Regions from separate parts of the Rhodovulum sp. HP10 genome, predicted to be linked through region 2. Evidence: riboswitches for the same ligand, from Rfam matches in the RefSeq annotation. Region 2 holds a riboswitch; the other holds the start of a gene.
The links. A riboswitch is a leader RNA that binds a small molecule or an ion and turns the genes downstream of it on or off. The one in region 2 is predicted to bind cobalamin.

Region 1: another riboswitch for cobalamin. It lies ahead of ACK8CO_RS17825 (DUF4198 domain-containing protein); the one in region 2 lies ahead of ACK8CO_RS10780 (5-methyltetrahydropteroyltriglutamate--homocysteine S-methyltransferase).

What each region holds. Positions count from the first base shown of each region.
Region 1 covers NZ_CP180201.1:3,803,835-3,808,653, forward strand. Annotated here, with positions in the region: gene ACK8CO_RS17815 (cobyric acid synthase) at 1-492, opposite strand, end outside; gene cobO (cob(I)yrinic acid a,c-diamide adenosyltransferase) at 639-1,292, opposite strand; cobalamin riboswitch at 1,397-1,610, shown strand; gene ACK8CO_RS17825 (DUF4198 domain-containing protein) at 1,748-2,542, shown strand; gene cbiM (cobalt transporter CbiM) at 2,553-3,170, shown strand; gene ACK8CO_RS17835 (cobalt ABC transporter permease) at 3,167-3,850, shown strand; gene cbiQ (cobalt ECF transporter T component CbiQ) at 3,857-4,633, shown strand; gene ACK8CO_RS17845 (energy-coupling factor ABC transporter ATP-binding protein) at 4,620-4,819, shown strand, end outside.
Region 2 covers NZ_CP180201.1:2,290,532-2,295,350, reverse strand. Annotated here, with positions in the region: gene ACK8CO_RS10790 (metal ABC transporter substrate-binding protein) at 1-809, opposite strand, end outside; gene ACK8CO_RS10785 (Fur family transcriptional regulator) at 1,099-1,524, shown strand; cobalamin riboswitch at 1,619-1,817, shown strand; gene ACK8CO_RS10780 (5-methyltetrahydropteroyltriglutamate--homocysteine S-methyltransferase) at 1,947-3,077, shown strand; gene ACK8CO_RS10775 (Crp/Fnr family transcriptional regulator) at 3,420-4,115, opposite strand; gene ACK8CO_RS10770 (NnrS family protein) at 4,658-4,819, shown strand, end outside.

The DNA of each region.
Region 1 (4,819 bases), 1.5 Mb from region 2:
CTTGCGCAGATAGGTCTCGGTGCCCGCGCCCGCGCCCTCGACCAGCACCAGATCGGCCCCGGCCGCGACGCGGTTGAAACTGTCCATGACCGCGGGCAGGAGCTTGGGCTTGAGCTTGTGGTAATGCCGCGCGGGCCAGTTGCCCAGCGGACGGCCCCGCAGCACCACCTGCGAGCCGACCATGGCCTGCGGCTTCAGCAGCACCGGGTTCATGTGGATCGAGGGGGGCAGCCCCGCGGCCTGCGCCTGCAGCGCCTGGGCGCGGCCGATCTCGCCCCTGGGGGCGGTGCCGTCGGGGCCGGGAGGCAGGTCGCTGTCGGCGGCGACGGCGGCATTGTTCGACATGTTCTGCGCCTTGAAGGGCGCGACCTTCAGGCCGCGCCGCGCATAGGCGCGGGCGAGCCCCGCGACAAGGAGGCTCTTGCCGACATCCGAACTCGTGCCCTGCAGCATCAGGGCCTTCGCGCGGCGCGGCGGCACCGGGTCGAGCATCGGTACCGAGATTTCGGGCATCGGCGGGGCCGCATCGCCGGGGGGCAGGTCGGGATAGCGGCTCCGGGTCCGGTCAAGGGTCATGGCGGCTCCTGCGACATTCGGCAGGGGGTGTCGGACGGGGCCCTGCGGATGTCAAGCGCGGCTCAGAACTCGACGCCCGGCTGGCCCTTTATGCCCGAGCGGAACGGGTGCTTGACCAGCGTCATCTCGGTCACCAGATCGGCCGCCTCGATCAGCTCTTCGGGGGCGTTCCGCCCGGTCAGGACGACATGCGACAGCGGCGGCTTCTCGGCCTGCAGGAAGGCCACCACCTCGGCCGGGTCGAGATAGCCGTAGCGCAGCGCGATGTTGATCTCGTCGAGCAGCACCATGCGGATTTCGGGGTCGCGGATCAACTCCCTGGCCTTTTCCCAGCCCTTTTCGGCCGCGGCGATGTCGCGGGCGCGGTCCTGGGTTTCCCAGGTGAAGCCCTCGCCCATGGCATGGAACTGGCAGAGATCGCCGAAATGCGAGGTCAGAAGCCGCCGCTCGCCGGTATCCCAGGCACCCTTGACGAACTGGACCACGGCACAGGGCATCTGATGGGCGATGCAGCGCAGGATCATCCCGAAGCCCGAGGAGGACTTGCCCTTGCCGGTGCCGGTATGCACCAGGATCAGCCCCTTCTCGCCGGATTTCCCGGCCATGATCTTGTCGCGCGCGGCCTTCTTCTTGGCCATCTTGCTGGCATGGCGGGCGTCGTCGGCTGCGGTATTGGTGGGGGCGGTATCGGTCGCGGCGGCGGTCTCGTCGGTCATGGGGGCTCCTTGCGCGTGTCGGGGACAGCTTAGCGGGCGGGGCGGCCGCGTCAAACCCGGGCCGCGCGGCGGTTGTGCCGATTGACAAGTCCCGAGCTGCTTGCAATGACGGATGCGTGACCGGTTCGCCCGGGCCCGAGGGTCCGGACGTGAAAAGGGAACGCGGTGCGCCCGTCCGACGGGACGGGCAATTCCGCGGCTGCCCCCGCAACTGTAAGCGGCGAGCACGGCTGAGAATGCCACTGGGGAGGCCCCCGGGAAGGCCAGCCAAGCTGAGACCCGCAAGCCAGGAGACCTGCCGGCCGCCCGTATCCCCGCAAGGGAGGCGGTTTCCACCGGACGCCGGGGTGCGCGTCTGGCCCGGTTCGGCCGCGTCCCGGCCGCTCCGAGCCTCTCATCCCGTTCGTCCTTTCTCCCGCGGCCTGTCCGGCCGCTCATGTTGAAAGGCAACGACCTTGATCTTCCACGGCAATCTCGTAACCGCCGCGCTGGCACTGACCCTCGTTCCCGGGGTCGCGGCGGCGCATTTCCAGCTGGCCTATACCGAGCAAAGCCTCATCGACGCGCCCGGCGATGTGCCGGTCAAGCTGATCTTCTGGCATCCGCAGGAAAGCGGGCCGGTCATGGATATGGGCGAGCCGCTGGAATTCTACGCCATCCATCGCGGCGAGCGGATCGACCTCAAGCCGACACTCAGCCAGACTGTCTTTCGCGGTCCGCTGAACGAGGCTGTGGCATGGGATGGCAGCCTGCCGGTCAAGCGGATGGGCGATTACGTCCTGGTGACGGTGCCCGCGCCCTATTACGAGGACTCCGAGGATATCTACATCCAGCAGATCACCAAGACCTACGTCAACCGCGGCCAGATGCCCACCGACTGGGACGGCCCGCAGGGGCTCAAGGCCGAGATCCTGCCGCTGGTCAAACCCTATAACGTGATCGCGGGCTCGACCTTCACCGGGCGGGTGCTGTCCGAGGGCGCTCCGGTCGCGGGTGCCGAGATCGAGATCGAATACATGGCGGCCGAGCCCGACATGGCGACGGGCGCGCCCAAGCCCGCGACGGCGGGGCCGTTGCCGGGCGGCGCGGTTGTCGCGGTGACGGACGAGAACGGCTATTTCACCTTCGGCGTGCCGAAGGCGGGCTATTGGGGCTTTGCCGCGCTGGGGGTCGGGCCCGATACCGAACATGAGGGCAAGGAACTCAGCCAGGATGCGGTCCTCTGGATCCGCGCCTTCGATCTGAAATAGGGGCGGGGCCATGCATATCGTGGACGGGGCGCTGGCGGCGCCCGTGGTGATCGGCGGTGCGGTGCTGGCGGCCGGAGGCGTCGCCCGCGGGTTGCGCGATCTGACGCTCGAGAAGATCCCCGCCGCCGGGATGCTCTCGGCCAGCTTCTTCGTGGCCTCGCTGATCCATGTGCCGATCGGCCCGTCCTCGGTGCACCTGATCCTGAACGGTCTGGCCGGGCTGGTGCTCGGCTGGGCCGCCTTTCCCGCGCTGTTCGTGGGGCTGCTGCTCCAGGCGGTCTTCTTCGGTTTCGGCGGACTGACGGTGCTGGGTGTCAATACCCTGAACATCGCGCTGCCCGCGGTGATCGTGCATTACCTCTGCCGGCGCGGGATCGCGTCCGGCAGTCCGCGGACCGCCGCGATCTGGGGCGGTATCGGCGGCGCGCTGGCCATCGCGCTGACCGCCGCGCTTGTCGGTGTCGCCCTCGCGCTCAGCGGTGCGGCCTTTCTTCCGGCGGCCAAGCTGGTCTTTCTCGCCCATGTTCCGGTGATGGCGATCGAGGGCCTGCTGAGTGCCGCAGCCGTCTACCTGGCCATCCAGGTCAAGCCCGATCTCTTTCTCAGCCTGCAAGGACCCGCCCGATGATCCGCCCGATTTTCCTGACCCTGGCGCTTGTTCTGGCGCCCATGCCCGCGCTCGCGCACAAGGTGATCGCCGCCGCCTATCCCAGCGGAGCCCTGATCGAGGGCGAGGTCGGCTTTTCCAATGGCGACATGGCCGTCGATGCCCCGGTCGGGGTGTTCGATCCCGAGGGCAACCGCCTCGGCGAGGCGATGACCGGTGCCGACGGGCTGTTCACCTTCCGCCCGACGCGCGCCGTGGCCCATGTCTTCCGCGCCGATCTGGGCGCGGGCCATGTCGCCGAATTCACCATGAGCGCCGAGGAGGTCGCGGCGATCCTCGACAGCCCCGCCGCTCGGGCTGCCGCCGAAGCTGCCGCTGAAACCGCCCCTGAAGCCGGGGCAGGGGACGCGGCCCCGGTTTCGGACGGGCGCAACCCCTCGACCTTCCCGCTGGAGGCAGTCCCCGCCCAGGCGCCCGCCGGGCCTTCGGCGGCCGCGCTGATCGCCGCGCCGGGGCTGAGCGAGGCCGACAAGGCCGAGATCGCGAAGATGCTGCGCGACGAGCTGCGGCCGCTGCGCCGCGAGATCGCCGCCTATCGCGAGAAGAACGACCTGCAGACGATCCTTGGCGGCATCGGCTATATCGCCGGGATTTTCGGGCTTTGCTTCTATGTCGCCGCGCGGCGCCGGATGAAGGGCTGACCCCCGGTGTCCGACATCCTCACCGCCGACCGGGCGGCGCCCGGTGCCGTCTCGCGTCTTGACGGGCTCGATCCGCGCACGCGGCTGATTGGGGCGGGGGCCTTCGCCTGCGTCACGGTCGGCGCCTCATTCCTGCCGGTGCTGCTGGCAGCGCTTCTTCTGGCGCTGGGGCTGATGGCGCTGTCGGGCCGGGCGGCGGGCCGGACGCTGCGGCGGATGGCGGCGATGGACGGCTTCATCTTCCTGCTGGTGGCGATGCTGCCCTTCACTACGCCCGGAACGCCGGTCATGGCGCTCTGGGGGGTCGAGGCCTCGCGCGAGGGGCTCCTGCATGCCGCCCGCATCCTGCTGACCGCCAATGCGGTGGTGCTGGCGCTCCTGTCGCTGGTCGGCACGCTCGAGCCGGTGACGATGGGTCAGGCGCTTCACCGTCTCGGCACGCCCGAGCGGCTGGTGCATCTGCTTCTGTTCACCATCCGCTATATCGAGGTGCTGCGCGCCGAATACCTGCGGCTGCGCCGGGCGATGAAGGTCCGGGGCTTCCGGCCCGGCACCTCCTGGCATACCTATCGCAGCCTCGGCTATCTGGTCGGCATGATGCTGGTCCGCGCGGTCGAGCGCTCGGAACGGGTGCTGGCGGCGATGAAATGCCGGGGCTTCTCGGGCCGGCTCCCGATGCTCTCCGGCTTCGCCTACGGCCCCCGCGACGCGGCCTTCGGTGCGGGGCTCGGGGCGCTGTTGCTGGCGATGATCCTGGCGGAGCTTGTCCATGGCGTTGTTTGAGATCGACGGGCTCGTCTTCGGCTATCCCGGCCGGCCGGCGATCCTGCAGGGCGCGGGGCTGAGGCTCGAGGCGGGCCAGAGGCTGTCGGTCGCGGGGGCGAACGGCTCGGGCAAGTCGACGCTGTTGCAACTGATGGTCGGGCTTCTCGTTCCGCAGGCGGGGCGGATCCGTGCCTTCGGGCAGGT
Region 2 (4,819 bases):
CTGTCGACATAGAGCACCCCGCCATATCTGGCGCCGGTCTCGCGCGCGACCTGTTCGGCCGGGGCGGTGTTGACGGTGCTTTCGCAGAAGACCACCGGAACATCGTTCTGCCTGACCCCGTCGATCACCGCGCGCACCTGTTGCGGCGTGCCCATCCGATCGGCATTCATCGGCCAGAGATACAGCTCCTTCAGCCCGAAATCCCGCGCCAGGTAACTGAACGCGCCCTCGCAGGTGACCAGCCAGCGCTGCGCCTCGGGAATGGTCGCGATCTCGGCCTTCAGCGGCTCGAGCGTGGCGCGCAGCGCGTCCTTGTAAGCGGTGGCATTCCGGACATAGGTCGCGGCATTGGCGAGGTCGTGCTCGGCAAAGGCGTCGAGGATATTGTCGACATAGACAAGCGCCGTCTCGAGCCCCATCCAGGCATGCGGGTTCGGCTTGCCCCGATAGGCGCCCTCGGCGATCGGGATCGGGTCGATGCCCTCGCTCAGCGTGACCGAGGGCACGTCGCCGAGATGGTCCAGGAACTGCTGGAACCACAGCTCGAGATTCAGGCCGTTCGACAGGATCAGGTCGGCATCCTGCGCCCGGAGGATGTCGCGCGGCGTCGGCTCATAGCCGTGGATCTCGGCCCCCGGCTTGGTGATCGAGACCACATCGGCCGCATCGCCTGCCACATGCCGGGCCATGTCGGCCAGGACCGTGAAGGTCGTCACCACCTTCATCCGGTCTGCATCCGCAAGTGCGGCGCCCGCCATCAGCCCGGCCGTAGCCGCCACCCCGATCAGGCCTGTCATCTTCAGGCTCATGGACCGTCCTTTCCAGGGTTCGGGCAATCGCCCTGCACGGGCCGCCCAGTTGCAAGAGAGTCGCAGATACAGATAGCAGCCCCATGGCTTGTTGCAAGTTATTTGCAATTGCAGCCCGCAACCGGAGGCCTGCCACCCCCTGCCTGCCTTCCCGGCCGCCCGGGTCCGGCGGCCCTGCCTGTCGTCAAGCCGGATGACCTTGCCACGCGTTCATGCTATGGCATCGCTTCAGCCCGACCGGCCCGCTCCGGTGTCGGGCACAGGACATCACCGACGGAGCGGACGCCCCATGACCAAAGCCAGCCCCGAGTCCTTGCTCGACATCTGTCGGCGGCACGGTCTTCGCATCACCGGGCAACGCCGGGTCATCCTCGAGGTGCTGGATGCGGCCGGGGATCATCCCGATGTCGAAGAGCTGCATCGCAGGGTCGCCGCCATCGAGCCGGGGATCAACATCGCCACCGTCTACCGGACGATGAACAAGCTTGCCGAGAAGGGGCTGATCGAACGCCACATGTTCGAGGACGGACGCCTGCGCTACGAACCGGCCCCCGAACAGCATCACGACCATTTCATCAATCTCGAGACCGGCGAGGTGGTCGAATTCAGATCCGACGAGATCGAGCGGCTGCAGGAAGAGATCGCCCGCAAGCACGGTTTCGAGATCGTCAGCCACAAGCTGGAACTCTATGTCAGGCCGCGCAAACCGCGCTGACCGGGCCGGGTCAGGGGCGCAACCTGCGGCGCCCTCATCATTGTCATGAAAACTTCTGAAAGCCCGGCGCATTGACAGTCGCGCGCCGCTCTCGCATCTCTGGCGCGGTTCAGGTGCCGGATCGATGTCCGGTGAAAAGGGAATCCGGGACGGCCCGTCGGCCGGAGCCGGAACTGCCCCCGCAACTGTAGGCGGACAGCCTGCCCGACATGCCACTGGCCGCGCGCGCCGGGAAGGCCGGGCAAGGCGCTCATCCGCGAGTCAGGAAACCTGCCTGGACCGATCACCTGTTCCGGCCGCGTGGGGCGTGCCGGGAGCGGCCTTCCGCAAAGGTGACACCGCCGCTCCGCGACGCCGGTCGCGGGGTTTCGTTTCCAGTTCCGGCGCGCGCCGAGCGCGGGCCGTTCGAAAGGCATGTCACGATGACGACCGAAGATACCTCCTCCCTCCGCCCTGCGCTTCCTCGGGCAGATCATGTCGGCTCGCTGTTGCGCCCGCAGGCGATTGCCGGGGCCAGGATGCAGGGCCTGAAAGGCGCCGAGCTCTGCGCCGTCGAGGACCGCGAAATCGCCGCCCTGGTCGCGATGCAGAAGGAGGCCGGGCTCCGGGTCTTCACCGATGGCGAGGCCCGCCGCCAGTTCTGGCATTACGATTTCATGGGGATGCTGACCGGACTGGACATGAAGCCCTCGACCCGCAGCCTGCCGTTCCAGACAAAGCACAAGACCCCGCCCATCGAGGCGCATCTGACCGGGCCGCTGGATTTCCCGGCAGATCATCCGATGCTGCGCCATTTCACCTATCTCCGGGATCTGGTGGCGCCGGGCGAGGGCATCGCCAAGATCTCGATCCCGGGGCCCTCGGCCTGCCATTACCGGATGGTTCCCGGCAATATCGACTACCGGCCCTATCTGGATCAGGAACTGCTGTTCCATGACATCGCCGCGACCTACCGCAAGGCGGTCAGGGCCTTCTACGATGTCGGCTGCCGCTATCTGCAGCTCGACGACATCTTCTTCGCCTATCTCGGCGACGAGACCCAGCGCGAAGAGCGTCGCGCCATGGGCCAGGATCCCGACGCGCTGATCCGCAAATATGCCTGGATGCTGGAAGAGGCGATCCGGGATCGCCCGGCCGACATGCTGATCGGGATGCATATGTGCCGCGGCAATTTCCGCTCCTCGCATGTGGCCGAGGGCGGCTATCACGTCGCGGCCGACGCGATCTTCAACTGCACTTCGGTCGATATCTACCTGATGGAATACGATACCGGGCGGGCCGGCGGGCTCGAGCCGCTGGCCGCGCTGCCGAAGGGCCGCAAGCGGGTCATGCCCGGCTTCATCACCACCAAGACCGGCAAGCTGGAATCGCTGGACTGGATCAGGGCGAAATATGACGAGGTGTCGAAATATGTCGATATCGGCCAGCTCGGCGTCGCACCCCAATGCGGTTTCGCCTCGACCGAGCATGGCAACGAGATCACCGAGGACGACCAGAAGCGCAAGCTGGAGTTGGTCGTGAAGAGCGCCGAGGCGATCTGGGGCGAAACCTGACGCAAAGGGGACGGGGCGGGGCGCCCGGAACGGAGGCAGGCCCGTCTTGTCTCCTGCGGGCGCCCTTTCGCCGGGATCTGCCGCAGAGGGTCCCGACCGGCCGGGGATGCGCCGCTCTCCGGCCGGGCGCCAGACCTCCAAGGCAGACGCCGACAAGGCCTGGATTCGGAAGGCCGTCGCTCCGCCCGGCGCCTGGATCGCGAACAGGCCCCTCGCGCCGAGAACATGCGCCGATGCCACCTTTCGCGACATGTCTCCGATGTCTTTCCGCCCCGCCCCCGGTGTCGCCCGGCGGCCGGGTCCGGGGCGCGGGGCCTGCGCCCATTCGCCCGGCGGTGCGGCTTACCGCCCGTCGCCGATCAGCCCCAGACGCTGCGGATCGGTCACGGTGACATGGCGCCGGCGGCTGGCCACGATGCCCGCCTTTTCCCAGGCGCTCAGCAGGCGGCTGACGCTGTGCAGCGTCGTGCCGGTCATGTCCGAGATGTCCTGCCGCGTCACCGGAAAGGCGATCTCGATCCCCGCCTCCACCTCGCGGCCCGACTGCGCGATCAGCCGCAACAGCGCCCCCGCCACGCGCTGCTGCACCTGTTGCGTGGCCATCTCGATCAGCCGCGCATTCATCTCGCCGACGCGGGTGCCGACGGTCCTGTAGCCCTCTTCGGCGAAGCCGTCATAGCGGGCCGTGAAACCGTCCCAGAGGCTCATCGGCCAGGACAGCGTCAGACAGTCCCGCGCGCAGATCGCCGTGGCGGGATAGCTCTCGCGCCGGAGCGCCCGGGCAATCCCGAAAAGCTGTCCCGACGGGATATGGAGCGCGGTCACCGCCGTGCCTTCGGCGGTGATGCGCATGACCCGGATCACGCCGTCCAGAAGCAGATGGAAACGCTCTGCCGGGTGGCCCTCGCGGAACACGGCCGCGCCCTCGTCAAAACGCCGGGCGGTGGCCAGATCGAGGATCTCGCGGATCTGTCCCCGGTCGAGCCGCCGGAACGGGCCGACATCCTGCAACAGGCTTTCATCCAGTTTTGCGACCATGAACCGGCCCCGAATTTGTCGAAACGCAATGAGGTCTGGCCCGCGACAGCGCAAAAGGGAAGGCATGAAAACGCATGTGACGGCGAAAGGAGGCTTCCCCTGCGACATCTGCTGTCCCCCCTGTTGCGGCAGCCCCATCGCCCGTGCCGCATCGGCGCTCTCCCGGAAGGGGACAAGGCCCGGCCGCGGCGACATTGCGGGGCGGCCTTTCGTACCCGGAAACGGGCCGGATGCTCCGGAACTCGACGAGAGGCTGACCGCTCGCCGGACGACTGGCGGCGGCGCCGGCGACACGGGCCCCGGGCCGCGCGGGACCGGCTCGGCGATCCCCGGTGCGAACATCCCCGGCGCCAGGCGCGCGCCGCCCCTCGCAAGCGGCATGGCGGTGCCGCCCCGGATCGGCCTGGCCGGGAAGCAACAGCCTGCCGGGACGGCCGGGCCCTTTGGGGAACTCCCGGCGCAGATGCCTTGACAGCGACGACGAGGTCTTCGCAGGGCCGCAAATCCGGGCAGAGCTCCGCCCAATCCGGAAAGGAACCATCATGACCAGACTGTCGCAGCTTGCCCTGTTTTCCTACGGCTTCCGGCCGTTCTTCCTGTTGGCTGCACTGTTCGCGGCGGCGGTCATCCCGCTCTGGCTGGCGGTCTGGGCCGGACATGCCGCGATTGCCGGCCCCTTCGGCCCGCGCGACTGGCATATCCAC